Regions from separate parts of the Mesorhizobium sp. M0598 genome, predicted to be linked through region 3. Evidence: predicted binding sites of a transcription regulator. Region 3 holds the regulator's gene; each other region holds the start of a gene.

Region 1 (7,896 bases), on a different contig from region 3:
GGCGCGTAGCAACAGCCAGTAGAACAGGCCGGTCGCGCCGACGGCGAGCAGCATCGCCAGGAAGAAGCCGCTGGGACTCTCGGCAAATGGCAGTCCGCCTGTGTTCATGCCGAAAATGCCGACGATCAGGGTTCCTGGCAAAAGCAGCGCGCTCATCACCGCCAGCGCCTTGAGGCTACGGTTCGATTCGTCGGCAAGCTCAGCCGCAAGCTCCTCCTGCAGCAGCCTTGCCCGGTCGTTGATCATGACGACCTCGCGGTCGAGCCGTTCAAGGCGCGCAGCAAGCCGGCGCAGAACTTCATGTGCGCCGGCGGAAAGGTTCCAGGCGGAACGGTCTTCGTCCTGGAAAAGCGCTGCCAGGGCCGAGATCGGCCGATGCAGGGATACGGCAAGGCGGCGCACATCCTTCAGCTGCCGTTTTTCGTCGGCAAGCCGCTCGGTCACGAGATGATCCTCGACTGCATCCAGCCGCTTCGTTGCCGCGGCGAGCCGCAGGCTGGTGGTCTTGCAAAAAGCCATGACTAGCATTTCGAACAGCTCGAATGCCGTGGCCGGCCGCAGCCCCGCGGCAAGGGCCGTGTGCACTTCCTCCACTGCCGCCAGCGGATGCCGGCGGCCGGTGACCAGCAGCCGTTCCGAGACCGCAAAATGCAATCTGCCGATGGTCGTCGACTGATGGGTGATCTCGCCATGCAGATCGGCCGAAATGCCGTGGACGACGCCATTCTCATGCGCCAGCACTAGGCTGTCCTCATGTCCTTCGAGGATTGCATGAGCCGACGCCGGCAACGCGCAGGCATGGCTGACCCAGGAATGGGCGCGCCGGTCGACAAGGTCGACATGCAGCCAGACCCAGCCGCCCGCTGAGGCCAGCGCGGCCTCTATGTCTCGGGGCGCCAGCGGTTCGGGAGCTTTGCCGGGAGCGGCATGATAGGCCCAGACCAGCCCGGGAGCATGATGCTGGTCGTCCGCGGCAAGCAATGTCAGATGCGATGCGTCATTCATGGCCGCCGCCGAAACGATGCACGTTCAGGTGATCAGGGCGGCGCCGGGGCCGGTGCCGCGACATTCTGGTCAAACCCTGCCCCCGCTCAGAACACCTGGCGGAAGATGACGAACAACACGAAGGCAAGACAGATGGAGACCGGAAGGGTCAGTATCCAGGCCATCAGCATGTTGCGCACCGTCGACCATTGCAGGCCCGAGCCGTTCGCCGCCATGGTGCCGGCAACGCCCGAGGACAGCACATGGGTGGTTGAGACCGGCAGGCCGAGATAGTCGGCCGATGCGATCGTCGCCATCGCGACAAGCTCGGCGGACGCACCCTGACCGTAGGTCAAATGGCTTTTGCCGATCTTCTCGCCGACGGTGACGACGATGCGCTTCCAGCCGACCATGGTGCCGAGGCCGAGCGCCAGCGCGATGGCGACCTTGACCCAGAGCGGGATGAACTTCGTCGCGTTGTCGACCGCCTTATGGTAGGTCGTCACCGCCTTCAGGTCGTCTGCCTCCATCGGCAGCAGCTTCTTCTTGTCGATCAGCTTCAGCGCTTCACCGATAAGATAGATGTTGTTGCGGGCGTTGCTGACCAGCGTTGTCGGCAGCTTTTCCACGGACGGATAGGGCGACAACATGGCGCTGGTGTCGTGGATGAAGCTCTGCAGGGCAGGCGTGGTCTCGTCCTTCCAGGTCTTGGTGCGAACGGCGTCGCCGACCGCGGTCGCCGCGTCAGTCACGACGACGCCGGGCTTGACGTATTTGCCGAGTACCGTTTCGACTTGCGTCGCCGCCGATTTGTAAGCTTCGAGATAGTTCACGTCCGGTGTGCGGTTGAGCGCGAACGCGGTCGGCACGACGCCGATCAGGATGAGCATGATGAGGCCCATGCCCTTTTGCCCGTCATTGGAGCCGTGGGCAAAGCTGACGCCGGTGCAGGTGAAAATAAGCAGCGCCCGAATCCACAGCGGCGGCGGCGCGCTCGACTTGGGCGCCTCGTAGAGCTCGCGGTTCCTGACCAGCAGCTTCATCACCAGAAGCAGCAGTGCAGCCAGGCCAAAACCGACCAGCGGCGAGATCAGGAGCGACAGGCCGACATTGGACGCCTGCGACCAGTCGACGCCGCTGGTGACGGAGCCGGCCGGGGCCATGAACTGGTTGGCGAGACCGACGCCGATGATCGAACCGATCAGTGTGTGCGAGCTCGAGGCAGGCAGGCCGAGATACCAGGTTCCGAGATTCCACATGATCGCCGCGACCAGCAGCGCGAAGACCATGGCTAGCCCCGCGCTCGATCCGACCTGAAGGATCAATTCGACCGGCAGCAGCGATATGATGCCGAAGGCGACCGCCCCGCTGGCGGTAAGCACGCCGAGGAAGTTGAAGAAGCCGGACCACATCACTGCAAGCTCGGCCGGCATGGAATGCGTGTAGATCACCGTTGCCACCGCATTGGCAGTGTCGTGAAAACCGTTGACGAATTCGAAGCCGAGCGCGATCAGCAGCGCCAGCCCAAGTAGGATCCACGGCACCGCGACGGTGCTGGTCAGGTCCTGGCTGAGCGCGTAGCCGACATAGGCAAGGCCGCCCAGAATGATGACGGCAAAGGCCGGCAGAAACCATTTGCCGGTGCCGTTTGGCCGGTCAAGCGGATGCTCCGGCCTTGGAATTCCTGCTTCGCCTGAAACAATATCGACCATACCCCACTCCTCCTGCGTTGCAGCAAAGAATGGGAGGACGCTATGTCGGCACAATGAAGCCTGTGTGACGGCAGGCACTTTGGGTTGACGCAACGGGCGATCGAAGCGACCGAGGCAATTGAACCCGGCCCGCGCATTCCTAGACTATTCCGCGATGTCCAGCAGGGTCGATATCAGCAGCCGGCGCTCTTCGGCGGAGAGAATGTCCGAACCGAACAGGTTCATGCTGCGAAGCCCTTCGATGGCGAGATAGCAGACCAGCAGCGCCTTGAGATTCGGCGTCTCCTCCTTCAGCCGCTCGAACACCTGCCGCCTGAACGATTTTATCGGCGTCAGGAAGTCGGGATCCTCGGCAATCGCCGAAAATATCCAGGACGCCGACGGTTTCGATTCCTCGGCATGCTCGGCCGAAAGCTTGATGTAAGTTGCAAGCGGGCTTTCGCCGCTGACGCCGGCTGTGCGGGCGGACTCCAGCGCCTGCTCGAAGGCGCGCAGGTAATCCTCGACCAGCGCCTGCATCAATTTCGCCTTGGTCGGAAAATTGTACAACAAGCCGCCTTTCGACACGCCGGCACGGCTCGCGACCGCATCCAGCGACAGGCTGCCAGGACCCGTCTCGCGCGCCACGGCGGCGGCGGCGGCGAGAATCTTCTCGCGCGAATTTGCTCTGCGGGCCTTCATCAAGCGTTCCCCATTCATTAGCTTAGGCGGAATTGACAAGACCGTCCAGACGGTACAGTAAGATCGCCGTCATTTGAAATTGGGACCAGGCACAGGTATGTGTTCCGGTCATCCGACCGTTATGCTGGGCCGTGGCCGAGGGACTGTTCGTGATCAAGCGCTTCATCATCGCCTTCATTCTGCTCGTGCTGGTGTGCGGCGGCATCGTCGGCTTCAACCTGTTTCGCGACAATGCGATCAAACAGTTCTTCGCCACCATGAAGCCGCCGGCCGCGACCGTGTCGACGGTCATCGTCAAACCGATGTCCTGGACGCCCGGCATCGAGGCGATCGGCACTGTCAGTGCCGTACGCGGCGTCGACCTCACCGTCGAAACCGCGGGCATCGTCAAGGACATCCTGTTCCATGCCAATCAAAAGGTCGCCGCCAACGCCGTGCTGCTGCAGCTCGACGATGAAGTCGAGCGGGCCGACCTCGTGGCATCGAAAGCGCAAGCCACATCCGACCAGACGACGCTGATGCGCGCTCTTGAGCTGCAGAAGCGCGGGGTCGGCACCGACGCTACGCTCGACACGGCGCAGGCAGCAGCATCGGTCTCCGCCGCGCAGGTAAACAAGCTGCAAGCGGTGCTCGACCAAAAGCAGTTGACGGCCCCCTTCAAGGGTACCGTCGGTATTCCGAAAATCGACCTTGGCCAGTATCTCACACCTGGCACCGCTGTGGTGACCTTGCAGGACATGGATACGATGCGTGTCGATTTCACCGTGCCGGAGCAGCAGCTTCCGCAGCTGAAGATCGGACAGACGGTGCGGTTGGGCGTCGGCGGCGGCGACATGCCGTTCACCGGCAGCATCCGCGGCATCGATCCGAAGATCGACCCGACCAGCCGGCTGGTGACGGTAAGGGCGGAGGTCGGCAATCCCGAAGGCAAGCTGACGCCCGGCCAGTTCGTCCAGGTGCGCGTCGAACTGCCCGAGGAGAACGACGTGCTGGCGCTGCCGCAGACGGCGCTGACTTCCAGCCTGTACGGCGACTTCGTCTTCGTGGTGCGCCCGGCCAAATCCGCCGAAGCCAACGGCGCGGCGCCCGAGGCAAAGCCGGAAGAAAAGCCGGCTGCAGATGCTGCCAAGCCCGCGGCCGAAGCACCCGCGGCAAAACCCGACGAAAAGCCGGCTGCTACCCCAGCCAAACCGGCAGAGGAGGCCAAGCCGGCAGCGGAAGAACAGAAGCCGCAGCTCGTGCTCGCCCAGGTGTTCGTCAAGCCAGGCCGCCGCAACGCCGGCCTGGTCGAGATCCTGGAGGGCATCGCGCCCGGCGACGAAGTCGTTACCGCCGGCCAGAACCGGCTCTCCAACGGCATGTCCGTTGCCGTCGACAACACGATCGATCCGAGCAAGCCGGGGAACCAGCAGGCAGCCCAGCAATGAGCTTTTCCGACCTCTTCATCCGCCGCCCGGTCCTTTCGACCGTGCTTGCCTGCATGATCCTGCTTCTGGGTTTCCAAGGCATCTTCAACCTTTCGATCCGGCAGTATCCAGAGGTTGAAGAAACGGCCATCACCATCACCACTGCCTATCCCGGCGCCAGCGCCGACCTGATCCAGGGGTTCATTTCCGCGCCGATCGCGCGTGCCGTCGCGTCGACCGAAAACATCGATTATGTCACGTCGGCGAGCCGGCCGTCATCCAGCACCGTGACAGTGCAGATGAAACTCGGCTCCGACCCCGACGTGGCGCTGAACGAAGTCTTGTCGAAGGTCCAGAGCGTGCGCGGCGATCTGCCGGACGAAACCAAAGACCCGGTGATCGTCAAGGGCACCGGCCAGCAGTTCGCGATGATGTACATCTCGATGCAGAACCCGAACATGACGCCGGAACAACTCACCGAATATATCGAGCGCGTCGTGCGGCCGCGTATCTCGACGGTCGAAGGTGTTGCCGACGTGCAGATTTTCGGCGCCGCCGAATACTCGATGCGTGTCTGGATCGACCCGATCAAACTGGCGGCGCGCGGCGTGACGGCGGCGGAAGTGCTGACCGCCATCAACGAATCGAATTTCCTCTCCGCGCCCGGCGATACCGAAAACGAATATGTGGCTTCCTCGATCACGGTTCGCTCGACCCTGCAGACGCCGGAGGCTTTCGCTGCCCTTCCGCTCCGCTCGAAGGACGGCAATGTGGTGAGACTGCGCGACGTGGCCCGCGTCGAGCTCGCCGCGGCGAACACCGACACCAGGGTCACCTTCAACGGCAAGCCCGGCATCTTTCTCGCCATCTTTCCGACGCCGGCCGCCAATCCGCTGACCACCGCGGCGGCAATCCACAAGATCGTGCCGACCATCCAGGAGACGCTGCCGCAAGGCATGACGATGGAGATCGTCTACGATTCAACCGAGCAGATCAGTGCGTCGATCGAGGAGGTGTTCAAGACCATCGGCGAGGCGGTCGCCATCGTCATCGTTGTTATCCTGCTCTTCCTCGGCTCGTTCCGCTCGGTGCTGATGCCGATCGTGACCATTCCGCTGTCGCTGATCGGCGTCTGTTTCCTGCTGTTTTCGGTGGGCTATTCGATCAATCTTTTGTCGTTGCTGGCCATGGTGCTGGCGATCGGCCTCGTCGTCGACGATGCCATCGTGGTGGTGGAAAACATCCACCGCCACATGGAGGAAGACGGCTTGTCACCGATGCAGGCAGCCTTCAACGGCATGCGGGAGATCTCTTCCGCCGTCGTCGCCATGACGATAACACTGGCCGCCGTGTTCGCGCCGCTGGCCTTCACCGGCGGCCTGACCGGCGCGCTGTTTCGCGAATTCGCGGTGACGCTTGCCGGCTCGGTGGTGCTTTCGGGTGTCGTCGCCCTCACCATCACGCCGATGATGTCGGCACGTATCCTTAGGTCCGGCTCGCACAGCCGCTTTCAGCGCATTGTCGACAATACGTTCGGGCGCTTCGAACACATCTATGAGCGGCTGGTCACCGGTTCATTGAACTATCGCCCGGTGACGCTGATGATCGTCCTCGCGCTGGTCGCCACGACCGGTTTCATGTTCACCAAGACCTCGAGCGAACTGGCGCCGGAAGAAGACCAGGGCTTCTTGCTGTCTATTGTGAATGCGCCGCGCTATGCGACCTCGGACTACACCGAGACCTATGTGAACCAGATTCTCGGGCTGGTGAATGATATCCCCGAAACCAGGGCGCGGTTCTCCGCCGTCGCGTTCCAAGGCCCGACGAACAGCGCTTTCGTCGGCTTTGCGTTCAAGGACTGGGCCGAGCGCGCGCGCAGCTCGAAGGAACTTCAGGAAGACATCACTGCCCGCCTTGCCAAGGTGGCAGGCGTCGATGCTTTCGTCTTCGCGCCGCCGACGCTGCCCGGCTCGGGCGGCGGCCTGCCGATCACAATGGTGGTGCGCTCGACCGGCGAGGCCTCCCGAGTGTACGAGGCGGCCGAGGACATCAAGAACAAGGCGCAGGCCTCCGGTCGCTTCCTCGCCGTGCAGAATTCAATGTCCTACGACGCGCCGCAAGTGACGGTGACGATCGACCGCGACCGCGCCGCCGCGCTCAACCTGCCGATCGCCGACATCGGCCGGACGCTGACGCTTCTGGTCGGTGGTGCCGAGGTGGCGCAGTTCGACCGCGAATCCAACAGCTACGACATCATCCCGCAGGTGCCACAGCAATTCCGCGACAACCCTGAAAAGCTGGGCGAGTATTTTGTGCGCAGTGTGTCTGGCGAGATGGTGCCGCTCTCGGCGGTGGTGAAGATCTCGACCAACGCGTCGCCTGCTGTGATCGAGCAGTTCAATCAGTTGAATTCCGCAACAATCTCCGCCCTGCCGCTGCCTGGCGTCACCACCGGCGACGGCTTGAAAGCAATCGAGGATATCGCCAAGGAGAGCCTGCCGGACACTTTCTTTATCGATTATTCCGGCCAATCGCGCCAAGAGAAGGAACAGGGCAACACCATCCTGATCGCCTTCGCGGCGGCGGTGCTGGTCATATACCTGGTGCTGGCCGCGCAGTTCGAAAGCTTCCGCGATCCGCTGATCATCATGATGTCGGTGCCGCTCTCGATCTTCGGCGCCATATTGCCGCTCAACATGATTCCGAATCTCAATTTGATTTTCATGATCAGCGGCTTGCAGTTCAGCATTCCACCCGCGACGCTCAACATCTACACGCAGGTCGGCTTGATCACGCTGATCGGCCTGATCACCAAGCACGGCATCCTTCTGGTCGAGTTCGCCAACCAGCAGCGTGAAATGCACGGCATGCGGCGGCGCGATGCGATCATCGCGTCGGCCAGGGTGCGGCTGCGGCCGATCCTGATGACGACGGCGGCGATGGCGCTCGGCGTGGTGCCGCTGATCATCTCCAGCGGCGCTGGTGCGGCGGCACGCTATTCGATGGGCTTGGTGATCTTCACCGGCATCCTGGTCGGAACCATGTTCACGCTGTTTGTGGTGCCGATGTTCTACACCTTTATCGCCAGCAAGGACCTGCCGCATCACGCCGAA
Region 2 (7,896 bases), on a different contig from region 3:
CTATGTCGGCGCCATCTCGACCTCGGCCAGCGCGCTGCTGGCGCTGATCGAGGACCTGCTCGACTACTCCAAGATCGAGGCCGGCCGCTTCGATCCCGAACCGCAGCCGATGTCGGTGCGCGAGATCGCCGACAATGTCATCGAGCTTTTGGCGGCGCGGGCTTTTGCCAAGGATATCGGCCTCGGCTGTCATGTCGAACCCGACGTGCCGCAGCTGATCACCGCCGACCCCGGCAGGGTCAGGCAGGTGCTGCTCAATCTCATCGGCAACGCCGTCAAGTTCACCGACAGCGGCGGCGTCCTGGCAAGCATCGCCCGCGTCCGCACCGAAACCACCGACCGCATCCGCTTCACCATCACCGACACCGGCCCCGGTCTGCGCGAGGAGGACATGGAGCGCATATTCGAGGACTTCGAACAGGCTGACGGCACCTCGACCCGTGCGCATGGCGGTGCCGGCCTCGGTCTCGCCATTTCCAAGCGCCTTGTGACCGCCATGGGCGGCACTATCTCTGTGTCGAGCCGGCTTGGCCAGGGGTCCGAATTCGTCTTCGAGATTCCCGCTATTTCCGCCGTCGAGGCGCCGCAGATCCGCCAGGACGCGCTGTCGGGCCGGCATGCGGTGATCGTGTCGAAGAACCTGGTCGAGGCCGAAGCCCTCGCCCGCACCATTCGCGCCAATGGCGGCACGGTCGATCTGGCCACCGCCGCCGCCCAGGCCACCCCTTTCGCCGAGAGCTGCGACGTGCTGCTGATCGATGCTGCCATGGAGCAAAGCGACGGCAGGCTGCTCGGGCGCCTGCGCCAGAGCGGATTTGCCGATTGCGAGGCAGTGACGCTGATCGCACCGACCGACCGTGGCATGCTTGGCGAGTTCCGTGCCAATGGTTACGCCACCTTCCTTGCGAGGCCGGTGCGCGGCGAGACATTGCTGCGCGTGCTTTTGACCAGCCACGCACCGGTCGTCGCCGAGCCGCAACTGCAAAAGCGCGGCGCGCAGGCGGGGCACGCCATTGGCGCCCGCCAGCAGGGCCTGTCGGTGCTGATCGCCGAGGACAACGACATCAACGCCATGCTGGCCCGCGCCACGCTGCTGAAGGCCGGGCATCGCGTGAAAGTGGTCGGCAACGGCAAGGCCGCCGTCGAGGCGGTCATCAGCACCGGCCACAAGCACCGTTACGATGTGGTGCTGATGGACTTGCATATGCCTGTCATGGACGGCCTGGACGCCATCGCCGCCATCCGCCGCCATGAGGAGGAGACCGCGGTGCCGCCGGTCCCGATCATGGTGCTGTCGGCCGACAGCCAGGAAAAGACCCGCCACGCCGTGCTCGCTCACGGTGCCAGCGGCTTCGTCACCAAGCCGCTCGACCCCGATGCCCTGGTTCATGCGGTCGAAGGGCAAGCGGCCGCCTGAGGCACAACATAGACGGTTGATAGATTACCCAGCCGACGAAGTATTGCCCGCAGAGCCGTATCACGGTACTGTCACAATCCTGTTGCACCTACACCGTATCCCCGTGCCAAGAGGGATGGCTCGAAGGAGAATCACTCGTGCATACAGTCATGCCGGAATGTGATGCTCGGCCGAACGCCAGCGGGCCTTTGCTCGTCGGCCGGAACGCCGATGCCGTCATAAAAGGCGCATCGCTCGGCCGCATCGGCAATCTCGAAGTGCGGCTCGCCCGCAACGAGGCCGAGATCGCTGCCGCGCAGGAAGTGCGCTACCGGGTGTTCTACGACGAGCTTGGTGCCAGGAAGGACCTGTTCCAGATGCAGGACCGCCGCGATGCCGATCGCTTCGATCCCCTCTGCGATCATCTGCTGGTCTTCGATACTTCGCTTTCCGGCCCTGAGCATCGCCGCATCGTCGGCACCTACCGCCTGCTGCGGCAGGAGATTGCCGCGGCCGCCGGCGGCTTCTATTCCGAAGGCGAATTCGAACTGACCAAGCTGATCGCGCGGCATCCTGGCCAGCGCTTCCTCGAGCTCGGCCGCTCCTGTGTTCTGCCCGAATACCGCTCGAAGCGCACCATCGAGGCGCTGTGGCAAGGCATCTGGGCCTATATCAATCATTACGGCATTGGCGTGATGACCGGCTGCGCGTCCTTCCACGGCACCGTGCCGGCGGCACATGCAGAGGCGCTGACCTACCTTGCCCACCACTGCCGGACGAATTCATCCTGGGACGTGCGTGCCGTCGCCGGGCGCTATTGTTCGATGGATCTGATGCCGATCGAGGCCGTCAATACCAAGGCGGCGATCGCCGCGATGCCGCCGCTGGTCAAGGGCTATCTGCGCGTCGGCGCGCGCATCGGCGACGGCTGCGTCATCGACCGTGAATTCTCGACGGTCGACGTGTTCGTGGTGATGCCGGTCAAGGAGATCGGCGCCCGCTACGTCAATTATTATGGCGGAGAAGCGCAGCGGTTTGCGGCGTGAATAGTGAATAGTGAATAGTGAATAGAACATAGCACTGACTGCTGGAGCAGCAATTGGCTACTCACTACTAACCATTCACTATTGACCATTCACCATTCACGCATCTTTCTCAGCCTGCTCGTTGACCGGCCCCGGCTCGACCGGCGCTTCGCTCGCGACATGCTTGGGGCCGCCCTTGGCGACGCCGACCATGGCCGGCCGCAGAACACGCTCGCCGATCGAATAGCCGGGCTGCACGACCTGCACGACCGTGTTGGCCGGTACGTCGGGATTGGGCACCTCGAACATCGCCTGGTGGAAATTCGGATCGAATTTCTCGCCCTCGGGCTCGAGCTTCTTCACGCCGTGGCGTTCCAGCGCCGACAGCATGGCGCGCTCGGTGATCTCGACGCCGTCGATCAGCGCCTTGAAGCCGGCATCGCCCGAAGCCTTGGCCTCCTCCGGGATGGCATCCAGCGCACGGCGCAGATTGTCTGACACCGAAAGCATGTCGCGGGCAAAATTGGCAACCGCATAGGCGCGCGCGTCGTGGACGTCGCGGGCGGTGCGGCGACGCAAGTTCTCCATGTCGGCCGCGACGCGCAGCGCGCGATCCTTCAGCTCTTCGTTTTCCTTCAGAAGCCGCACAAGCGCTTCATAGTCGCCGTCGACGCCACCTTCCCTTGGCTCCGCGGCAGCCTCGGTCTTCTCGGCTTCATCGGGCGCGCGTTCGTCTTTTGCCTGGTCGCTCATCGCCGTTTCCCGTCATTTTCAAATGGTGTGGATTTGCGCCCGATATCGAGGTTTAGCGGCCAAAAATCAAGGGGCAAGCGATACTGCAGCCGCTGTCGCTGCTTGATGGCGGACGGGGCAGACCTTTCGATTTTAATTCAAACTTTACCGTACCCGACGGCTTTGCTTGCCAGCATGCTACAATGCGGGAACCATTCCTCCCTTGGAAGAGTTTCGAAGCCGACACAGGATTTTGGATGATGCCCCGCAGGAATGGCGAAAAACGCGACGGGCTCGCCGGCGATATCCGGCGCCAGCTCGGCACCGAGGCGACCAAGCGCTTTCTGCGCACCTTGCCGGCCTTCCGCACGGAGTCCGATATTCCCGACCGTCTGAAGGAATTGCTCGACCGCCTGGACGGCGTCGAAGCCAAGGTGGTCGCAGGCGGGCGCCGTCGGTAGACACCATTGCAGGCCGTGCGCCCGGCGACTGCGGCCACCAATTCCTCGCCATCGCGCGACATTTACCCGCAGTAACTTTGCGTGATCGCCGCCTTGCGGCAGCGCCCTGCTCCGCCTATGTTTCATGATGAACATGATTTCCCCCGAAGCTGTGGCAAACAGCAAGCGCGCCTGGTTGAAAATCCTGTCGCGCTATAAAAAGCCCGACAGGCGTCGCAGCGCCGTCGAACTCGCGATCACCCTCATTCCCTTCGCCACGCTGTGGGCACTGTCCTCGGCCGCCTATGCCTATGGCCATTGGTGGGGTCTGGTCCTCATCCTTCCGGCAGCCGGCTTTCTGGTGCGTATCTTCATGATCCAGCACGATTGCGGCCACGGTTCCTTTTTTGCCAATCGCTATGCCGACGACTGGATCGGCCGCGTGCTTGGCGTGCTGACGCTGACGCCCTACGATTGCTGGCGCCGCGCCCACGCAACCCATCACGCCAGCGCCGGCAACCTCGACGAGCGCGGCACCGGCGACATCAAGACACTGACGGTCGCCGAATACCGGCAACTGTCGTGGCGGGGCCGGCTCGCCTATCGCCTCTATCGCCATCCGCTGGTGATGTTCGGCCTTGGCCCGATCTGGATTTTCATTTTCGAGCAGAGACTGCCCTTGGGCATGATGCGGGGTGGCCTCACCCCTTGGGTGTCGTCGATGTCCACCAACCTCGCCATCGCGGTCATCGCCGCGCTGCTCATCTGGTTCGTTGGCCCCGGCGCGTTTCTGGTCGTGCATTTGCCGATCGTCATCCTCGCCGGATCGGCCGGCATCTGGCTGTTCTATGTCCAGCACCAGTTCGAGGAGACGGAGTGGACAAAGGACTCCGAGTGGGAATTCCAGCACGCTGCCCTGCACGGTTCGTCCTATTACGACCTGCCGGCGGTGCTGAACTGGATCACCGGCAATATCGGCGTCCACCACGTGCACCACCTCTCGGCCAAGGTGCCATGCTACCGGCTTCCGGAAGTGCTGAGGGACTATCCGGAGCTGCGTGAGATCGGCCGCGTCACACTCCTCGACAGCCTGCGCTGCGTCAAGCTGGCGCTGTGGGACGAGAGCCGCAGCAAGCTGGTATCGTTCCGCGAAGCGCGGATGGCCGTGTAGACGCACCGCCGCATCTAAAGCGCGTCGCGCTCGACCGGCCTCATGCGACGCGCTTTAGGTTGTTGTTTACGCATGCCGTTATCGCAAAACCGCTGAACACTTTTGCGCGACATGCGTTAGGGGTGCGGCGGGCTCCACATTCCGAGCTTAAGCCGCCTGGCGCTGGTCGCGCATCAGGATCTCGCCCTGGCGGATCTCGGTGCCCAGCACTTTCAGACATTCGCGCATGAACGCGGCAAGGCCCGGCCAGCCCTTGGCCGACACCAGATTGCCGTCGACATGGGCGCCGGTCGGCGTAACATCGATATAGATGCCGCCGGCCAGCGTGACTTCCGGCTCGCAATATTGCAGCGCCGCGACTTCGCGGCCGCGCACCACGCCGTCGACCGCGATCAGGATCTGCACGCCGTGGCAGATGGTGAAGATCGGTTTTCCCGTCTCATGGAAATGCCGCACCAGCGCCTGCACGCGCTTGTCGATGCGGATATATTCCGGCCCGCGCCCGCCCGCCGCGTAGACGGCATCGTAGTCGGCCGGATTGACCTCAGAAAACGTCTTGTTGAGGATGTAGTCGTGGCCGAGCTTTTCCGTATAGGTCTGGTGGCCCTCGAAGTCGTGCAGCGAGGTCTTCAGGATATCGCCGGCCTTCTTGTCGGGGCAAACGACATGGACGGTGTGGCCCACCGCATGCATGGCCTGTTCAAAGACGAAAATCTCGTACTCCTCGCTGAACTCGCCAACGAGCATCAATATCTTCTTGCCAGCCATACCCGGTTCCTCCCTTGTGGCCACATTTATTCGGATCGCGAAATAATGGCCTATCCTAAAGCGGAGTGGCGCAAAATAAAAGGCTGAATCGGGAATGTGGTCCGACCAGATAGGGCTTCTGGTCCCCTGGAGCAGATCAGCCGGCGCGCACCCGCCGCCAGGAATATTTCGGGCCTTTGGCCTCCGGCTTCACCGCCGGCTGGTAGGACAGCGGCAGTCCGCCTGTGCGGCCTTGCTCGAGCCGCTTCAGCAGCACTGGGTGCGATATCTCGAATTCATCGAAGCCGAGGCGCAACATATGCGGCAGCTGATCAATCAGCACCTGCCCGGTGGCGCGCATAGCGCCTCCAAAATGATAACGGCTGCGCAGCAATTCGCCCTTGGAGAACGAGCGGCCGTCATTGAACGCCGGAAATGCCAGCGCCACCAGCGACAGCTGATCGAGCAGGCCTGCGATCTTTTCGAGCTGATCGCCGGGCTGCAGCAGCACACCGATGCGCTCCTTCGCCGACCGCCGCACCTCCGGATCGAGGCCGAGAAACGCTTGCAACGGCAGGATGAAACGGCCATTGCCGACCAGCGCCTCGGCACTTTCGGCATGAACCCACTCGTCCTCGCGGAACCCATCCGGTGTCCACAGCCGCATGGCGTTTTCGGCTATCAAGTCGCTCATCAAGAAAATTTCCAAGTCCACAAGGTTCTAAAGTGCAAAACACCTCAGGGTGTGTTGAGATTCAGGTCAGGCCGGCATCACTTGAACATCAACATACCCTAAAGTGATGCGTCGGTCAGCGACCTTTCCAGCCCCGACAAGTGGATGCCGCATTCGGTCTTGGCGTGCCCGGCCCAGCGGCCGCTGCGCGCATCGTCGCCCGGTTGCACCGGCTGCGTGCATGGGAAACAGCCGATCGACAGATAGCCATAGGCGACCAGCGGGTTTTCACGCAGCGCATGCGCGCGCATGTAGCCGGCCTGGTCCGATGTCGTCCAGTGGGCCAGCGGATTGATGCGGATGCGCGAGCCGACCGCCTCGAACACCGGCAGCGCTGCCCGGGTCGCCGCCTGGAAGCGCTTGCGGCCGGTGAACCAGGCGCGGAACGGCTCGACGCCGCGCGCCAGCGGCTCGACCTTGCGGACGTCGCAGCAGGCGTCGGTGTCGGTCTCGTTCAGATTGCCGGTCGGGTCGATCCTTGCCAGCGCCGCATCGTCGGGCCTGATCACCCGGATATCGCTCAGCCCGAAATCGGCGGCCAGCGCGTCACGATAGCCGAGCGTCTCCTCGAAATGCTTGCCGGTGTCGAGAAAGATCACCGGCAGCGTGCGGTCGATCTCGGCGATCATGTGCAGCAGCACCGCCGAATCCGCGCCGAAGGAGGAGACGGCGGCGATTTCGCCGTGAAAGAACTCCCGGGTCGACCGCTCGATGATCTCCAGCGGCTTCAGATGGCCGTAGAGCGCGTCGAGACCCGCCGCTTGGGCGGCGATGCCGGCCTCGACGTCGACGATCCGGTCAAGCGGCCTTGGCTTCGCCAGCATAGAGCGCCTCCTTGAACGGCGCGGGACCGACTCGGCGGTAGGCGTCGATGAATCTTTCGTTTCTGTCCAGCCGAAGCCCGAGATAGGTCTCGACGATCTGCTCGATGGCGTCGGTGATCTCTTCCGAACTGAAGCCGCGGCCGATGATCTCGCCGACCGAGGTGTTCTCGTCGGCCGAGCCGCCGAGCGTCACCTGATAGAGCTCGGCGCCTTTCTTCTCGACCCCGAGGATGCCGATATGGCCGACATGGTGATGGCCGCAGGCATTGATGCAGCCGGAAATCTTCAGCTTCAATTCGCCGATGTCGCGCTGGCGCTCCAGCGAAGCAAAGCGCCGCGAGATTTCCTGCGCCACGGGAATGGAACGCGCCGTTGCCAGCGCGCAATAGTCGAGGCCGGGGCAGGAGATGATGTCGCTGATCAGGTTGGAATTGGCCGTCGCCAGCCCGATATCGACAAGCGCGTCATAGACCGCCTTGAGGTCGGCCCGCGCGACATGCGGCAGGATCAGGTTCTGTTCGTGGCTGACGCGCAGCTCGTCGAATGAATATTTTTCGGCAATGTCGGCGACCGCTTCCATCTGGCTGTCGGAGGCATCGCCCGGCGTCTCGCCAATGCCCTTGAGCGAGATGGTCACCGCCGCGTAGTCGGGATGGCGATGGGTGACCACATTCTGGTCCAGCCATTCGGAAAAGCTCTTGGAGTCGAGGCGGGCAAGCTTGACCGCCTCGTCGCCTTCCGGCCGGTCGACAAGCGGAGGCGGCGCGAAATAGGCATCGATGGCGCGGATGTCTTCTTCCGGCAGCCTCAGCTCGGCGTCCTTCAACT
Region 3 (7,896 bases):
TATGTCGAATATGCTTACGCCAAGCAGAACAAGCTCACCCACACCGATATGATCAACAAGGACGGCAAGAAGGTCGAGCCCGCCGCGGCGGCGTTCTCGGCGGCAGCGGCCAATGCCGACTGGAGCTCGCAGCCGGGCTATGGCGTCATCCTCGCCAACGAGCCGGGCGCCGAGTCCTGGCCGATGACGGCGGCAACGTGGATCCTGCTCTACAAGAAGCCGGATGATGCCGCGACCACCGGCGAAGCGCTCAAATTCTTCGCCTGGGCATACGACAAGGGCGACGAGATGGCCGGCGAGCTGGACTACGTTCCGATGCCCGACAAGGTGGTTGAGAGCGTCAAGGCCATGTGGGCCAAGGAAGTCGTCGGCGACGACGGCAAGCCGCTCTACTCGGCTATGTAATCTCCTCCAGGGAGGGCGTCGATGGCGCCCTCCCTGTTGCCTTTAATCGCGAGGACCCAATGACCATCGCTTCCGATGCCATGCCATCATCTGCAGCAGCCCGGGCCAGGGAAGCTACGGTGCGGCGCTTCGCGCTCACAGATGCCATATTCCGCGGACTCACCCGCGCTTCCGCAATTCTTGTGCTTGTCATCCTCGGCGGTGTCGCGATCTCGCTGTTTGCCGGCTCATGGCAGGCGCTGTCGTCGTTCGGTTTTTCTTTCCTGACGACTGAGAGCTGGAATCCTGTTACGGAAAAATTTGGCGCACTGGCGCCGATCTACGGCACGCTGGTGACGGCGGCCATTGCCATCCTGATCGCGGTTCCGATCGGCATCGGCATTGCAATCTTTCTCACCGAGCTCTGCCCGCGCCCGCTCAGGCGCCCGATCGGCATAGCGGTCGAGCTGTTGGCCGGCATTCCTTCGATCATCTACGGCATCTGGGGCCTGTTCGTGTTCGCGCCATTCCTGCAGACGACGATACAGCCCTTCATCATCAACATCTTCCATGGCGTGCCGGGACTATCCAGCCTTTTCGCCGGCCCTCCTTACGGCATCGGCCTTCTGACCTCGGCGCTGATCCTCGCCATCATGGTGTTGCCCTTCATCACCTCGATCACCAAGGATGTCTTCGATACGGTGCCGGCGGTGCTGAAGGAATCGGCCTACGGCATCGGTTGCACGACCTGGGAAGTGACCCGGCGCGTGGTCATTCCCTATACCCGCATCGGCATCATGGGCGGCGTCATGCTTGGCCTCGGCCGGGCGCTCGGCGAGACCATGGCGGTGACCTTCGTCATCGGCAACGCCCACCGCATCAGTGCCTCCCTGTTCGCGCCGGGCACGACGATCTCGGCGACCATCGCCAATGAATTCACCGAGGCCGACGGCGACCTCTACACCTCCTCGCTGGTTTCGCTCGGCCTGATCCTCTTCGTCATCACCTTCCTGATCCTTGCCGCCGCCCGCTATATGCTGATGCGGATCGACGCCCGTACGGGAGCCTGACCGATGTCGACATCCTCATCGCTCCACAGCCGCCGCAAAGCCAGGAATTCGGTGATGATGGCGCTTTGCGTCGTCGCCGCCGGCATCGGGCTTGCCTGGCTGGCGCTCATCCTCGGCGCACTAGTCTATAAGGGCACAGCCGGGCTTTCGTTCGCGGTCTTCACCGAGATGACGCCACCACCGGGCGAGGCCGGCGGCCTGCTCAATGCCATCGCGGGCAGCCTGCTGATGACGATCATCGCCGTTGTCGTCGGCACGCCGATCGGCGTGCTGGCGGGGACCTACATGGCCGAGTATGGACGCTTTTCGCGCATCACCACCGTCGTCCGCTTCATCAACGACATCCTGTTGTCGGCGCCGTCGATCATCATCGGCTTGTTTGTCTATGAGCTGATGGTGCGGCCAATGGGACATTTCTCGGCCATTGCCGGCGCAGTTGCGCTTGCCATCCTGGTCATTCCGGTGGTCGTGCGCACCACTGAAGACATGCTCAGCCTGGTGCCGAACGCGTTGCGTGAAGCCGGTGCCGCGATCGGCGCGCCACGCTGGGTGGTGATCCGTTCGGTCGCCTACCGCGCCGCATTGTCCGGCATCGTCACCGGCATATTGCTGGCGATAGCACGCATTTCCGGCGAGACGGCGCCGCTGCTCTTCACCGCGCTCAACAACCAGTTCTGGAGCAGCAATATCAACGCGCCGATGGCCAGCCTGCCGGTGACCATCTTCCAGTTCGCTCTCAGCCCTTACGAGGAATGGCAGCAACTGGCGTGGACCGGCGCACTCATAATCACCCTGACGGTTCTGGGCTTGAGCATCCTCGCCCGCAGCCTTACCGGACGCAGAGAGGACAGATGACACAGATGTTGTCCCCAGACATGACGATGGCCGAAACGGTAGCCGAGAAGACGAAGATCGAGGTCAAGAACCTCAACTTCTACTACGGCCAGAGCAAGGCGCTGAAGGACATCAGCCTGTCGCTGCCCGAGCGCAGCGTCACGGCCTTCATCGGCCCTTCGGGTTGCGGGAAATCGACGCTGCTGCGTGTGTTCAACCGCATCTATGAGCTCTACCCAAAACAGACGGCCGAGGGCCAGGTGCTGCTCGACGGCAAGAACATTCTCGACCGGTCGCAGGATCTCAACCTCCTCAGGACCAAGATCGGCATGGTGTTCCAGAAGCCGACGCCGTTCCCGATGTCGATCTACGAGAACATCGCCTTCGGCGTCAGGCTCTACGAGAACCTCGGCAAGTCCGAGATGGACGGCCGCGTCGAACAGGCGTTGAGGCGCGCCGCGCTGTGGAGCGAGGTCAAGGACAAGCTCAACGCCAGCGGCTTGAGCCTGTCCGGCGGCCAGCAGCAGCGGCTCTGTATCGCCCGCACCGTGGCGGTGAAGCCGGAAGTCATTCTGCTCGACGAACCGGCTTCGGCGCTCGACCCGCTGTCGACTGCCAAGATCGAGGAACTGATCGACGAATTGCAAGCCGACTACACGATCGTCATCGTCACCCACAACATGCAGCAGGCGGCGCGCGTGTCGCGCCAGACCGCCTTCATGTATCTGGGTGAACTGGTCGAGTTCGACCGGACCGAGAAGATCTTCACGTCGCCCCGCGAGAAGCGCACGCAGGACTACATCACTGGCCGCTTCGGCTGAGCCATTCCGATCATGCATTTGAGGACAGGATCATGGGCGAACACACAGTCGCTTCTTTCGACGAGGATCTCGAGCAGATCAGCAAGCTGATCCGCGACATGGCCGACCTCGCCGGTTCGATGGTCGGCGGGGCGACCAAGGCCCTGTTGAATTCCGACAACGTGCTGGCGCAACGCGTCGTTTCCGACGACGCCATCATGGATGCGCGTCAACGCGAACTGGACGACCGCGCCATCACCCTGATCGCCAAACGCCAGCCGATGGCCCACGATCTTCGCCATGTGGTCGGAGCGATCCGCATGGCGGGCGACCTCGAACGCATCGGCGACCTTGCCAAGAATATCGCCAAGCGCGTGAGTGCGGTCGGCCTCAGCGCCACGCCGCGGGACCTGTCGCATTCCATCGACGCGATGGCGCAGCTGGTTCTCATCCAGGTGCAGGGTGTCATCGAGGAATATGCTGCAGGCGATGCGGCCGCGTTGGCCAAGCTGCGTGCCGCCGACGAGCGCATCGACGTCAAATACACGTCCGTGTTCCGCGAGCTCTTGACCTACATGATGGAAGATCCGCGCAACATCACCGCTTGCACGCACCTGCTGTTCTGCGCCAAGAATCTGGAGCGGATCGGCGACCATGTCACCAACATCGCCGAAAATGCGTATTATGTGCTGACCGGCGAGCAATTGCCGGTCAATCGTCCGAAGCAGGACGAAACGACAATGTCCGCACCGGTGACATGATGGGGGTGCCCAGCCGATGATCGCACCACGCATAATGGTGGTGGAGGACGAGGAGCCGTTGGGTGTGCTGCTCCGCTACAATCTCGAATCCGAAGGCTACCAGGTCGAGGTGGTGACACGCGGCGACGAAGCCGAGATCCGTTTGCAGGAGAATGTGCCCGACCTTTTGGTGCTCGACTGGATGATACCAGCGGTTTCCGGCATCGAGCTCTGTCGTCGGCTGCGGGTGCGCCCCGAAACCGAGCGGCTGCCGATCATCATGCTGACCGCGCGCGGCGAGGAGAGCGACCGGGTGCGCGGTCTTTCGACCGGCGCCGACGACTATCTGGTCAAACCGTTTTCGACACCGGAATTCATGGCCAGGGTCAAGGCGCTGCTGCGGCGCGCCAAGCCGGAAGTGCTGTCCAGCGTGCTGAAGGTCGGCGACATCGTTCTCGATCGCGAATCGCACAGAGTCTATCGCAAGAAGAGCGAAATCAGGCTCGGGCCGACCGAATTCCGGCTGCTCGAGTTCATGATGCGGCATCCGGGCCGTGTCTTCTCGCGCAGCCAGTTACTCGATAATGTCTGGGGCGAGACAATCTACATCGACGAACGCACCGTCGACGTGCATGTCGGGCGGCTGCGCAAAGCCGTCAACAACGGCCGGATGCCGGATGTCATCCGCACCATCCGCGGTGCCGGCTATGCGATCAGGGAAGATTGACCCGCCTGGTCAGGCTACGTTCTTTCTGACGCTGGGCCTCATTTGCGCGCCCGGCGCGAAAATCTCCTGGTCGACGAAGCTTAACGCCCGCATCGCGCAGCCTTCGCGGATCAGCGGCAATTCGTTCGGCTCTGTATCGAAGGAGATCGAGCCTGAATGCTGACCGCCGGCGGTCTGGGCGATTGCCTTCCGCAAGGCCGGCTCGATCAGATCGAAGGCGGCGGCACTGGCGCCGACCATCGCGACCGGTGCCGGATCGATCAGCGCGAACAGCGAGCCGAGACCGAAACCCAGCGCTTCGCCGGCCTTGCGGTAGGCCTCGCGTTCCGGCCCATCTTTCTCGCGCGCCTGGGCCGCCAGTGCTCGCATGTCGGCGTCGCTGACGTCGGCGACCGGTTCGCTGTCTTCGCTCATCTGCCTGGCGTTGCGCCAGATGGCGTAGTTGCCGGCATAGGCCTCGATGCAGCCGCGCCGCCCGCAACGGCAGAGCGCGCCGCCCGGACGATGGATCATGTGGCCAAATTCGCCGCCCGAGGAATGCGTCCCGGTGAACAGTTCGCCCTTCAGCACCAGCCCCATGCCGATGCCATGCGAAAGCAGGATGGCGATGAAGTCGTCGCGATAGCGATCCGGATTGCGCCAGCGCAAAGCCACCGCCATCATGTTGCAGTCGTTCTCCACCGTTGCCGGGATGCCGAATTCGTCCTCCAGCATGTCGGCAAAGGCGATGTCGGTCTGCGGCGTGATCGGCGACCACAGCATGGCGCGTGCAGGGGAGTCGGTAATGCCCTGAATCGCCAGGGCGATGCGGGCGACACTGCGGACGTCAAGGTCTGGATCCTGCAGCCGGCGCCGGACGATGGCCATGCATTCACGGATCAGCTCGTCGCGCGGCATGGTCAGCGTGTCCAGCCGGCGCTGTTCCTCGGCGACCACCTGTCCCGTATAGTCGATAATGGCGGCCGACAGGAAATTCAGCGACAACACCACGGTCAGCACCGCCGCCGCTTCCGGGTTGAGGGCGAGGCCGACCTGCGGACGACCGCGTTTCAACGAAACGGGCTCACTTGCCTTGCTCTCGGCGAGGATGCCTTCCCGTATCAGGTCGGAAGAGATCGCCGATATGGTCGAATGACTGAGGCCGGTGGTAGCTGCGATCTCAGTACGCGATGGCTGGCCGGCCCGGCGCACCGCCGAGATCACCATCGCCCGGTTGCGCCGGCGCAAATCGTCATGGCGGATTCCGACCGACATTGTTTTGCTTTCCTCCCGGTTGCCGCGGCTGCTCATGAACCGGAAGCCGTCGGTAATGTCCGACAAATAGTGTCGGATGCAGGCAAATAGTGTCAGATGCAGGTGGCGCTGTCATCGTTTATTCCGACGCTCGAAAAAACTCGCAGAGTCATCAAAATCCATCAGAATCGATGTTGACAGCAGCCGGAGATCGGGCCAGTATTTTTTCGAGGCTCGAAAAAATTAGAGCTTCTAAGCTGGTCTTTGAGCCAATTGGTCACGCCGTACGCGGCGCAGGGAGGATATGATGAAGAAATTCACGACCGCCATTCTGGCGGGTGTCGCCATGACGCTGGCGCTGGCGTCGGTGGCGCAGGCTAAAGACAAGGTCATCGGCGTTTCCTGGTCGAACTTCCAGGAAGAGCGCTGGAAGACCGACGAGGCCGCAATGAAGGCGGCCATCGAGGCCGCAGGCGACAAGTATATTTCCGCCGACGCACAGTCCAACCCCGGCAAGCAGCTCACCGACGTCGAGAGCCTGATCTCGCAGGGCGCCAGCGCACTGATCATCCTGGCGCAGGACGCCTCGGCCATCGGGCCGGCCGTGCAGAAGGCACTGGACGAAGGCATCCCGGTCGTCGGCTATGACCGGCTGATCGAGAACAAGGACGTGTTCTATCTGACCTTCGACAACAAGGAAGTCGGCCGCATGCAGGCCCGCGAAGTCTTCAAGGTGAAGCCGGAAGGCAACTACGTCTTCATCAAGGGTTCGGGTTCCGATCCGAATGCCGATTTCCTGTTTGCCGGTTCGATGGAGGTGCTGAAGGAGGCCATCGACGGCGGCAAGATCAAGAATGTCGGCGAGGCCTATACGGACGGCTGGCTGCCGGCCAACGCTCAGAAGAACATGGAACAGTTCCTGACCGCCAACGACAACAAGGTCGATGCCGTGGTCGCCGCTAATGACGGCACTGCCGGCGGCGTCGTCGCCGCGCTGACGGCGCAAGGGCTGGCCGGATCGGTTCCGGTTTCGGGCCAGGACGGCGACCACGCCGCGCTGAACCGCATCGCGCTCGGCACACAGACCGTGTCGGTGTGGAAGGATGCGCGCGAGCTCGGCAAGAATGCCGCCGAGATCGCCTCGCAACTGGCCGACGGCAAGCAGATGACCGACATTGCCGGCGTGAAGGATTTCACCACGCCCGGCGGCAATACCGTCAAGTCGCTGTTCCTGACCCCGGTCGCCATCACCAAGGACAACCTCAACGTCGTCATCGACGCCGGCTGGATCAAGAAAGAAGAGGTCTGCGCCGGCGTGACGGCTAGCGCTGTTGCAGTCTGCAACTGAGCCGACGTTTCCGAGAAGTCCGAACGCCGCGGCCGCTCGCCGCGGCGTTTTTTCAACAAGAGTTGTTTTTCCGCTTCCGGCGGATAACTTCTAGGCTGCTTCCGGCATCCGCGGCAGACGGCAACCCGGCGGGAGAAACATCATGACCGATACGACGCCCAACACGCCGGTAGACAGCACGGCAGACCGGGCACGGGAATCCGAGCTCGGCATCGTTGCCCGATTTCTCAAGGCAACCGAACTCGACACGCGCATGCTCGGCATGATCAGCGCGCTGCTGGTCATCTGGGTCGGCCTGCATGTCATTTCTAGCGTACGGCTCGGCGTCAATCCGTTCGACTTCGACAGCCGGACCTTCCTGACGCCACGCAATCTCTGGAACCTGTCGGTGCAGACTTCGGCCGTGGCCATAATGGCCGCCGGAATGGTGCTGGTTATCGTCATGCGCAATATCGACCTGTCGGTCGGCTCCGCCGAAGGCCTGATCGGCGTGGTCATGGGTTTTGCGCAGGTGCATTTCCTGGTGCGAATGGTCGGTCTGCAATTAGGCAACCCCTGGATCTGGATCCTGGCACTGGCCATCGGCCTGGCGCTTGGCCTTCTGATCGGAGCGTTCCAGGGATACATCATCGCTTATCTCGAGGTGCCGGCCTTCATCGTGACGCTGGGCGGCCTTCTGGTCTGGCGGGGTGCCGCATGGTGGGTCGTCAGTGGGCAGACGATTGCGCCGCTGGATGCCACTTTCCAGCTGATGGGCGGC
Region 4 (7,896 bases), 130 kb from region 3:
GCGCCTCTGCCGCGAAGGTGATGTCGGCGTCCTCCGGACGAAAGCCTAGTGTCACTGCCTTGCCCTGTCGAGGCGCCAAGCCAATCACATTACCGTCCGCCAATACCGAGCTTGGGGAGGCCCCTGTGAGCGCCAGCAGATTCATCGGCGGTGCGCCTATGAACGAAGCGACGAAGGTCGAGGCCGGTTTCTCGTACACATCAAGCGGCGCGCCGGTCTGCTCGACCAGGCCGGCGTTCATGACGACGAGGATGTCGGCCAGCGTCATCGCCTCAAGTTGGTCGTGCGTGACATAAACCGAGGTGACGCCAAGCGAGCGCTGCAGATTCTTGATCTCGATGCGCATCTGCCCGCGCAATTTCGCATCGAGGTTGGACAGCGGTTCGTCGAACAGGAAGACCTTCGGGTTGCGCACGATGGCGCGACCCATGGCGACGCGCTGGCGCTGACCGCCGGAAAGCTCGCGCGGGCGCCGGTCGAGCAGCGCCGAAAGCTCCAGCACCTTGGCAGTCGAGCGTACCCTGCTGTCGATCTCGTCATTCGGCGTGCCGCGATTGCGCAGGCCATAGGCCATGTTGTCATAGACCTTCATATGCGGGTAGAGCGCGTAGTTCTGGAACACCATGGCGATGTCGCGCTCGGTCGGGCCAATGGCGTTGACCACCTTGCCGTCGATGGCGACTGTACCGGCAGAAATCGTCTCCAGCCCGGCGATCATCCTCAGCAGCGTAGACTTGCCGCAGCCGGAGGGGCCGACCAGCACGCAAAGCTCCTTGTCGGGAATGGCGATGGAAACGCCCTTCACGGCCTCGACGCCGCTGGGATAGATTTTCCTGACATCCTTCAGATCCACGGTCGCCATCGGCTTCTCACTTTTCGGATTCGACCAGACCGCGCACGAACCAGCGTTGCATCAGCACGACCACCAGGATCGGCGGCACGATGGCCAGCATTGCCGTGACCATCACCAGGTGCCATTGGGTGTCGGCATCGGCGAAGGAAACCATCTTTCTCAGCGCGATGACGATGGTGTTCATGTCGTTGCTGTTGGTGACGAGCAGCGGCCAAAGATACTGCGTCCAGCCATAGATGAAGAGGATCACGAACAGCGCGGCGATGTTTGTCCGCGACAGCGGCACCAGAATATCGAAAAAGAAGCGCCATGGCCCGGCACCGTCGACACGCGCCGCCTCGACCAATTCGCCCGGTATGGTCATGAAGAACTGGCGAAACAGCAGCGTTGCGGTAGCCGAGGCGATCAGCGGGACGATCAGGCCGGCATAGGTGTCGATCATGCCGAGATCGACCATCACCTTGTAGGTCGGCAGGATGCGCACCTCGACTGGAAGCATCAAGGTGATGAAGATCAGCCAGAAGAAGGTCATGCGCAGCGGAAAGCGAAAGAACACGATCGCGTAGGCCGACAGGATCGAGATGAAGATCTTTCCCACCGCAACGCCGAGCGCCATGATCGTGGTGTTGAGCAGCAGCCTGCCGACGCTGACCCCGCCGATACGACCGATGCCGCCGAATAGCGCCTCGCTGTAATTGTTCCATAGCTGGCCGCCGGGCAAGAGCGGCAGGGGCGGCCTGAGGATCGTTTGCAGCGTGTGCGTCGAGGCAACGAAGGTGTAGTAGATCGGAAAAGCCACGATCACTATGCCGAGGATGAGCACGGCATGGGCGATGAAGGTGCGGAGCCGGGACTGGCCGATCATCGCTGCCCTCAGCCGTAGTGGACTTTGCGTTCCACATAGCGGAACTGGATTGCTGTGAGCGCGATGACGATGGCCATCAGGATGACCGACTGCGCCGCCGAGTCGCCCAGGATCAGATTAACGAAGCCGTCATTGTAGACCTTGTAGACCAGCGTCTCTGTCGTCTTGCCCGGCCCGCCGCCGGTGACGGCATGAACGATGCCGAACGTGTCGAACAGGGCATAGACGGTGTTGACGACCAGCAGGAAAAAGGTTGTCGGCGCAAGCAGCGGGAAGACGATGGTCCAGAAGCGCTTGGTTTCGCCGGCGCCGTCCATGGCCGCCGCTTCGATCAGCGTTTTCGGCACCGCCTGCAGGCCGGCGACGAAGAACAGGAAGTTGTAGCTGATCTGCTTCCAGGCAGCAGCCGACACCAGCAGGATCATGGCGTGGGTGCCGTTGAGCAGCGGGTCCCATACGACGCCGAGGCTTCTCAGCAAATAGGCCAACGAGCCGATCGAGGGATTGAACAGGAAAAGCCAAAGCATGCCGGCAATCGCCGGCGCCACGGCGTAAGGCCATATCAACAGTGTGCGGTAGAGGCCTTTGCCGCGCACGGCCTTCTCGGCCATGACCGCGAGCAGCAGGGCCACAACCATGGCAACGGTCGCGGTCGCAAGAGAGAACACTACTGTGACCTTGATCGAGTTGAGGTAGGCCGGATCGGCCAGCACCTTCCGGAAATTGGCCAACCAGACGAACCTGCTCTTCAGCCCGAACGGGTCTTGCCTGAGCATGGACTGGTAAAGCGCCTGACCGGCCGGCCAGTAGAAGCAAACCAGGGTGATGGCGAGTTGTGGCGCCACCAGCAGGTAGGGCAGGATCTTGTTGGGAAAGACGACGCGTGGAGACAGGCTGATTTCCCTCGCTATCCAGGTATCGCCCACGCGAGCTCGCGTGGGCGATATTCCAACCGACTAACCGAGATAATCCCGTCAGTTCTCCAGCGCTTCCTTGATCGCCGCGTTGCCGCGCGCAACCGCATTGTCGAGTGCCTGCTGGGCGGTTTGCTGGCCGGCCAGCATCTTCTCCAGCTCCTCGTTCTGGATATCGCGCACCTGCGGCAGATTCGGCAGGCGCACGCCCTTCGAGTTGTCGGTCGGCGCCTTGCCCGTCATCTGCAGGATGGGTGTCTCGCGGCCGGGGTTTTTGTCATAGAAGCCTGATTTCTTAGTCGCCTCGTATGCCGCAAGCGTCACTGGCAAATATCCCGACTTCTGGTGCAGATATTCCTGCACATCGGTCTTGGACAGATAGGCAAAGAAAGCCGCGACGCCCTTGTATTCCTCGTCCGACTTGTTGCCGAACACCCACAGGCTGGCACCACCCGGCGTCGTGTTCTGTGGTGCGCCCTTGGCGTCGGTATCATAGGGAAGCTGGCCGATGCCATAGTTCATGCCGGACTTGACGATATCGCCGAGGCCGCCCGACGATTCGGTGAAGATGCCGCATTCGCCGGCGAGGAATATTTGCTTGGCTTCGGAGGTGCGTCCGCCATATTTGAACGTGCCGTCCTTGGCCAGGTCAGCTAGCGCCTGGAAGTGGTTGACGAAAATCGGCGCATTGATCTTGAGTTCGACATCACCGCCGGCCAGGCCATTCTGCTGGGTGGCCCAAGGCACGTCATTCCACGCCGCGAAATTCTCCAGGTGGATCCAGGTCAGCCAGGTCGAGGTATAGCCGCAAGGGGCGGCGCCGCTCGTCTTGATCTTCTTGCCAGCTTCCCACACCTCGTTCCACGTCTTGGGCGGATTGTTCACGTCGAGGCCTGCCTTCTGGAAGATGTCCTTGTTGTAATAGAGGATGGGCGAGGAAGAGTTGTAGGGGAACGATAGCATGGTGCCGTCCGGCTTCGAATAATAGCCTACGATGCCGGGCAGATACTGGCTCTTGTCGAAAGTCATCCCGGCGCCGGTCATCACATCGGCCACCGGCTTTATCGCACCCTCGGCCGCCATCATCACGCCGGTGCCGACGTCGAACACCTGGAGGATATCGGGCGCCTGGCCGGCGCGGAAAGCGGCGATGCCGGCATTCAGCGTCTCCGGATAGGTGCCCTTGAACACCGGAACGAGCTCATAGTCGCTCTGGCTGGCGTTGAAATCCTTGGAGATCTTGGCGACGACCTCGGCGTTGGCGCCGGTCATGGCGTGCCACCAGCTGATCTGCGTGACGGCGAAGGCGGAGGTGGTGGAAAGCAGGGTCAACGTGGCGGCGATACCGGCCGCAAAGCCGAAGAACTTCATGTTTCATCTCCCGTTTGTCATTGGCGAAAGGGGCACTTCCGCAAAGCCAATATGTGGCGCTGATGACAATCGGACAACGGTTTTATTGCGGATCAATGAACATCATTCCTTCCTAAAGTGCACTCGCTACCGAAACCGGGCGCCAGAAATCACATCACCGTCTTTCGGCGCAGCGGCGTCGGTTTTCCCCCGAAAAGACCCGCCTCATGGCCCGCGGGTTAACCATTCGTTAAAATCTCCAAGAGCTAATCAGTCACACCTCCCCTGTTAGTTTTGGCAGACCGAGTGAACCAGGATGCTGACGGTCTATAATTGTATTGTAAGTCAGCACGATCCGAGACTGGTTGCGCTTGCCGCACTCGTCTGTGGAATTTCTTGCTTCTCAGCGGTTAATCTCCTTAAGCATGTCGGCCGATCGACCGAGCGAAACCGGCTTGTCTGGCTGATGATCGCCGCGGCCTCGACCGGGTTCGGCATATGGGCGACGCATTTCATCGCCATGACCGCGTTTACGCCGGGAATACCGAACGCATACAATCCGGGATTATCCGCCTTTTTCGCTTGCCGCCGCCGTTATCATGACCGCGCTTGGGATGTGGGTCGCCACCTTGCGCCGCGGCATCGACTATTTCCTCGTCGGTGGCGCTATTCTGGGCGGCGCCATCGCGACGATGCACTACATCGGCATGGCAGCTTTCGAGGTCGAAGGCCGGGTCGTATGGAACCTGCTCCTTGTCGCGATATCGCTTCTGGCCGGCGTGATCCTCGCGGCACTGGCGCTCCTTGTCGTCTTGCGCCGTCCGTCAGCGCTCGCGACTTTCGGCGGCGCGGCGCTTTTGACGCTGGCGATTTGCAGCTTGCATTTCATCGCGATGGCCGCGGTGTCGATCATTCCGGATTCCTCGATTGAAATATCCGAACATTCCATCGAGCCCATTTCCCAGGCCTTTGCCGCAGCGGTCGCCAGCCTGATAATCCTTGTGCTATCGGGTGCCGCGCTGTGGATCGACCTGCGCTTTCGCCGCCAGAAGCTCGAGGCCGATCGCATGCACGATCTCGCCAATGCGGCGGTGGAAGGTCTGATCGTTTGCGATGGCACCCGCATTGTCAGCGCCAATGACAGTATGGCGAAGCTGACCGGAACAGCGACAGCCACCCTGAACACGATGCAATTCGGCGAGCTTTTCGACGGACAGAGCGCAGCCGATATGTCCGGCTTCGGCGAACAGGCGCAGGAAGCGAAGTTAAGGGGCAGCGACGGCGCGAGAATTCCTGTCGAGCTGATCGCCAGGAAAATCACCTACTGCGGCAGGCCTCATACAGTGCTTGCCGTTCGCGACATCCGTGAGCGCAAGAAGGCAGAACAAGAGATCCTCCGCCTCGCGCATTTCGATCCGCTTACCGGGCTTGCCAATCGGCGGAGCTTTTCTTCCCGGCTGGAAGCAGAATTCGCCTCGATGGATCGTAGCGGCAAGGATGGACATCTGGCGCTCCTGCTGCTTGACCTTGACCGGTTCAAGCAAGTCAACGACCTCTATGGCCACGGGGCCGGCGATGCTATGCTGCAGAAGCTGGCGCACTGCATTTCCGGCATCCCGCGCCACGGACAGATGCTCGCGCGTCTCGGCGGCGATGAATTTGCCATCATAGCTCCGAACCTCCCCGACCCCCTGGCCGCAGGCCGGATAGCCGAGGACTTGCTGGCGGCGATCCGGGAGGAAAACAGGGTTTCGGTCGGCTCCGGCCTCGTCTCGGCCAGCATCGGCATCGCCTTCTTTCCGCTGGATGCCGAAGACCAGGCCGGCCTGATCAGCCATGCCGACACGGCACTCCATCGCGCCAAAACCGAAGGCAGGGACACTTATCGGTTTTTCGAGATGGCCATGGGCACCGCGGCCCGCGACAAGCGCGTGATGGAGCATGAATTGCGCCAGGCGATCGCCCGCAAGGAGTTCCACCTCGTCTATCAGCCGCAGAAGGAGATCCGCGGCGGCAGGATGATCGGCTTCGAAGCCCTGGTCCGTTGGCAGCACCCTGAGCGGGGTGACATTTCTCCGGCCGTTTTCATCCCCGTGGCCGAGGACAGTGGCGCTATCGCGCAGATCGGCGACTGGGTGCTGACGACGGCTTGTAACGATGCTGTTCGCTGGACAAACCCGCTGATGGTCGCCGTCAACGTCTCCGCCGTGCAACTTCACAATCCGAACTTCAGCCGCAAGGTGCACGACGCGTTGACGAGATCCGGCCTGGCCCCCGGCAGGCTCGAACTGGAGATCACCGAAACGGCCCTGGTGAAGGACATGCCGCGCGCGCTGGCAACCTTGAGGCAGGTCAAGGCGCTTGGCGTGCATGTGGCGATGGACGATTTTGGCACCGGCTATTCTTCGCTGTCCAACCTCAGCGCCTTTCCCTTCGACAAGATCAAGATCGACGGGTCGTTCATCAAATCGGTCGACAAGAACGCCCAGTTCGCGGCGATCGTTCGCGCCGTGCTGGGGCTTGGACGCGGTCTCGGCTTACCGGTTCTGGCAGAAGGCATCGAGACGCCGGGTGAATTGCAGTTCCTGGACGCCGAGGCTTGCGAGATCGGGCAAGGCTACTACCTCGGCAAACCGGCTCCGATCGAGACATTCGGGGAACTGACGGGCGTGGCCGCTCCGGCAATCCGCACCGCCAGCCGACGCGGCGCAAGCATTGCCGTGCTCAAGCCGCGCCTGCGCACGGTCTGAGCCTATCCCGGCTGAAGCGCCGCCTCGACCAGACGCTTGGCATCCGGCCCCGACCATTCGGCCGGGCCATTCATATGGGCGATCAGGCAGCCTTGCCCATCGATCAGCATGGTGACCGGCAGACCGAGCGCCAGGCCGCGCGTCTTGACGTCGTTGAACAGCGCCATCGTGGCATCGCGATAGTAGCCGAGCGACTTGACGCCGGTGTCCTCCAGGAACTTCTTCGGTTTGGCATCGTCGCCGGCATCGACGTTGACGGCAACAACCTGAAACGCATCGCTGCCCATCTCCTTCTGCAGCGCATCGAGCGCGGGCATTTCGGCGCGGCAAGGTGCGCACCATGTCGCCCACAGATTGAGCAGCACCGTCTTGCCGGCATGATCGGCGATCGTCGTCGGCTTGCCGTCGGGGCCGTTGAAGGCAAGGCTTTTCAGCGATTGCGGCGGATCCGCCGGCAAAAGCGCGGCAACCTGGCCGGTGGCAGCGGCGGCGATCTTCTTGGCACGGTCGGTCTTGACGGCGCAGGCGACGTCGTCCTTGCCGCCGCCGGCGGCCACTTGCGCGGGCGCCTTGTTGCCAGAACTGCTTTCCCTGACATATACCGCGACCGCGCCGGCCAGCACGCCCGCAACCAAAGCGGCGAGGATGAGACGCAAAGCCGGGAAAAATCTATTGCCGTCTGCCATTTTTGAAAAACTGCTCCGGAGCACGGGTTATAGCGATGAATGACAAGAAGGCCAGCAACCAGATGTGGGGCGGACGTTTTGCCTCGGGTCCGGCCGCAATCATGGAAGCGATCAACGCGTCGATCTCGTTCGACCGCAAACTCTATGCGCAAGATATTCGCGGCTCGATCGCCCATAGCCAGATGCTGGCGCAAACGGGCATTATTTCGGCGGCCGACCAAGAGAAAATCGCTCACGGGCTGAACACGATCCTGGCAGAGATCGAGGCTGGTACATTTGAGTTTTCGACCAGGCTGGAAGACATCCACATGAATGTCGAGGCCCGTCTGGCCGAGCTGATCGGCCCCGCCGCTGGCCGCCTGCATACCGCCCGCTCGCGCAACGACCAGGTGGCGGTCGACCTCAGGCTGTGGGTCAAGGACGAGTGCTTTCGCGTCACCGAGGCGCTGAAGGGCCTGATCACGGCGTTCCTGGATCG

What was found. The regulator PhoB, encoded in region 3, activates phosphate uptake and scavenging genes when phosphate is short. The targets are predictions, from matches to a motif close to TGTCATNNANCTGTCAT.
Region 1: the regulator PhoB is predicted to act here: its motif matches at 2,750-2,766, upstream of NKI59_RS14375 (inorganic phosphate transporter).
Region 2: the regulator PhoB is predicted to act here: its motif matches at 1,487-1,503, upstream of olsB (l-ornithine N(alpha)-acyltransferase).
Region 4: the regulator PhoB is predicted to act here: its motif matches at 4,066-4,082, upstream of ugpB (sn-glycerol-3-phosphate ABC transporter substrate-binding protein UgpB).

Annotation. Positions count from the first base shown of each region.
Region 1 is NZ_JAMYQL010000009.1:143,540-151,435, reverse strand. It holds gene NKI59_RS14380 (transporter) at 1-1,005, opposite strand, end outside; gene NKI59_RS14375 (inorganic phosphate transporter) at 1,092-2,696, opposite strand; gene NKI59_RS14370 (TetR/AcrR family transcriptional regulator) at 2,841-3,377, opposite strand; gene NKI59_RS14365 (efflux RND transporter periplasmic adaptor subunit) at 3,527-4,804, shown strand; gene NKI59_RS14360 (efflux RND transporter permease subunit) at 4,801-7,896, shown strand, end outside.
Region 2 is NZ_JAMYQL010000003.1:285,865-293,760, forward strand. It holds gene NKI59_RS06365 (PAS domain-containing hybrid sensor histidine kinase/response regulator) at 1-1,417, shown strand, start outside; gene olsB (l-ornithine N(alpha)-acyltransferase) at 1,567-2,442, shown strand; gene grpE (nucleotide exchange factor GrpE) at 2,539-3,174, opposite strand; gene NKI59_RS06380 (hypothetical protein) at 3,411-3,614, shown strand; gene NKI59_RS06385 (fatty acid desaturase) at 3,742-4,764, shown strand; gene NKI59_RS06390 (DJ-1/PfpI family protein) at 4,912-5,532, opposite strand; gene NKI59_RS06395 (DUF934 domain-containing protein) at 5,669-6,205, opposite strand; gene NKI59_RS06400 (phosphoadenylyl-sulfate reductase) at 6,304-7,068, opposite strand; gene NKI59_RS06405 (nitrite/sulfite reductase) at 7,043-7,896, opposite strand, start outside.
Region 3 is NZ_JAMYQL010000005.1:153,772-161,667, reverse strand. It holds gene pstS (phosphate ABC transporter substrate-binding protein PstS) at 1-405, shown strand, start outside; gene pstC (phosphate ABC transporter permease subunit PstC) at 465-1,454, shown strand; gene pstA (phosphate ABC transporter permease PstA) at 1,458-2,309, shown strand; gene pstB (phosphate ABC transporter ATP-binding protein PstB) at 2,306-3,109, shown strand; gene phoU (phosphate signaling complex protein PhoU) at 3,142-3,849, shown strand; gene phoB (phosphate regulon transcriptional regulator PhoB) at 3,866-4,555, shown strand; gene NKI59_RS09420 (ROK family protein) at 4,565-5,809, opposite strand; gene xylF (D-xylose ABC transporter substrate-binding protein) at 6,096-7,136, shown strand; gene NKI59_RS09410 (sugar ABC transporter permease) at 7,279-7,896, shown strand, end outside.
Region 4 is NZ_JAMYQL010000005.1:27,043-34,938, forward strand. It holds gene ugpC (sn-glycerol-3-phosphate ABC transporter ATP-binding protein UgpC) at 1-862, opposite strand, end outside; gene ugpE (sn-glycerol-3-phosphate ABC transporter permease UgpE) at 870-1,718, opposite strand; gene ugpA (sn-glycerol-3-phosphate ABC transporter permease UgpA) at 1,727-2,611, opposite strand; gene ugpB (sn-glycerol-3-phosphate ABC transporter substrate-binding protein UgpB) at 2,693-4,003, opposite strand; partial or broken gene NKI59_RS08790 (bifunctional diguanylate cyclase/phosphodiesterase) at 4,299-6,732, shown strand; gene tlpA (thiol:disulfide interchange protein TlpA) at 6,735-7,418, opposite strand; gene argH (argininosuccinate lyase) at 7,454-7,896, shown strand, end outside.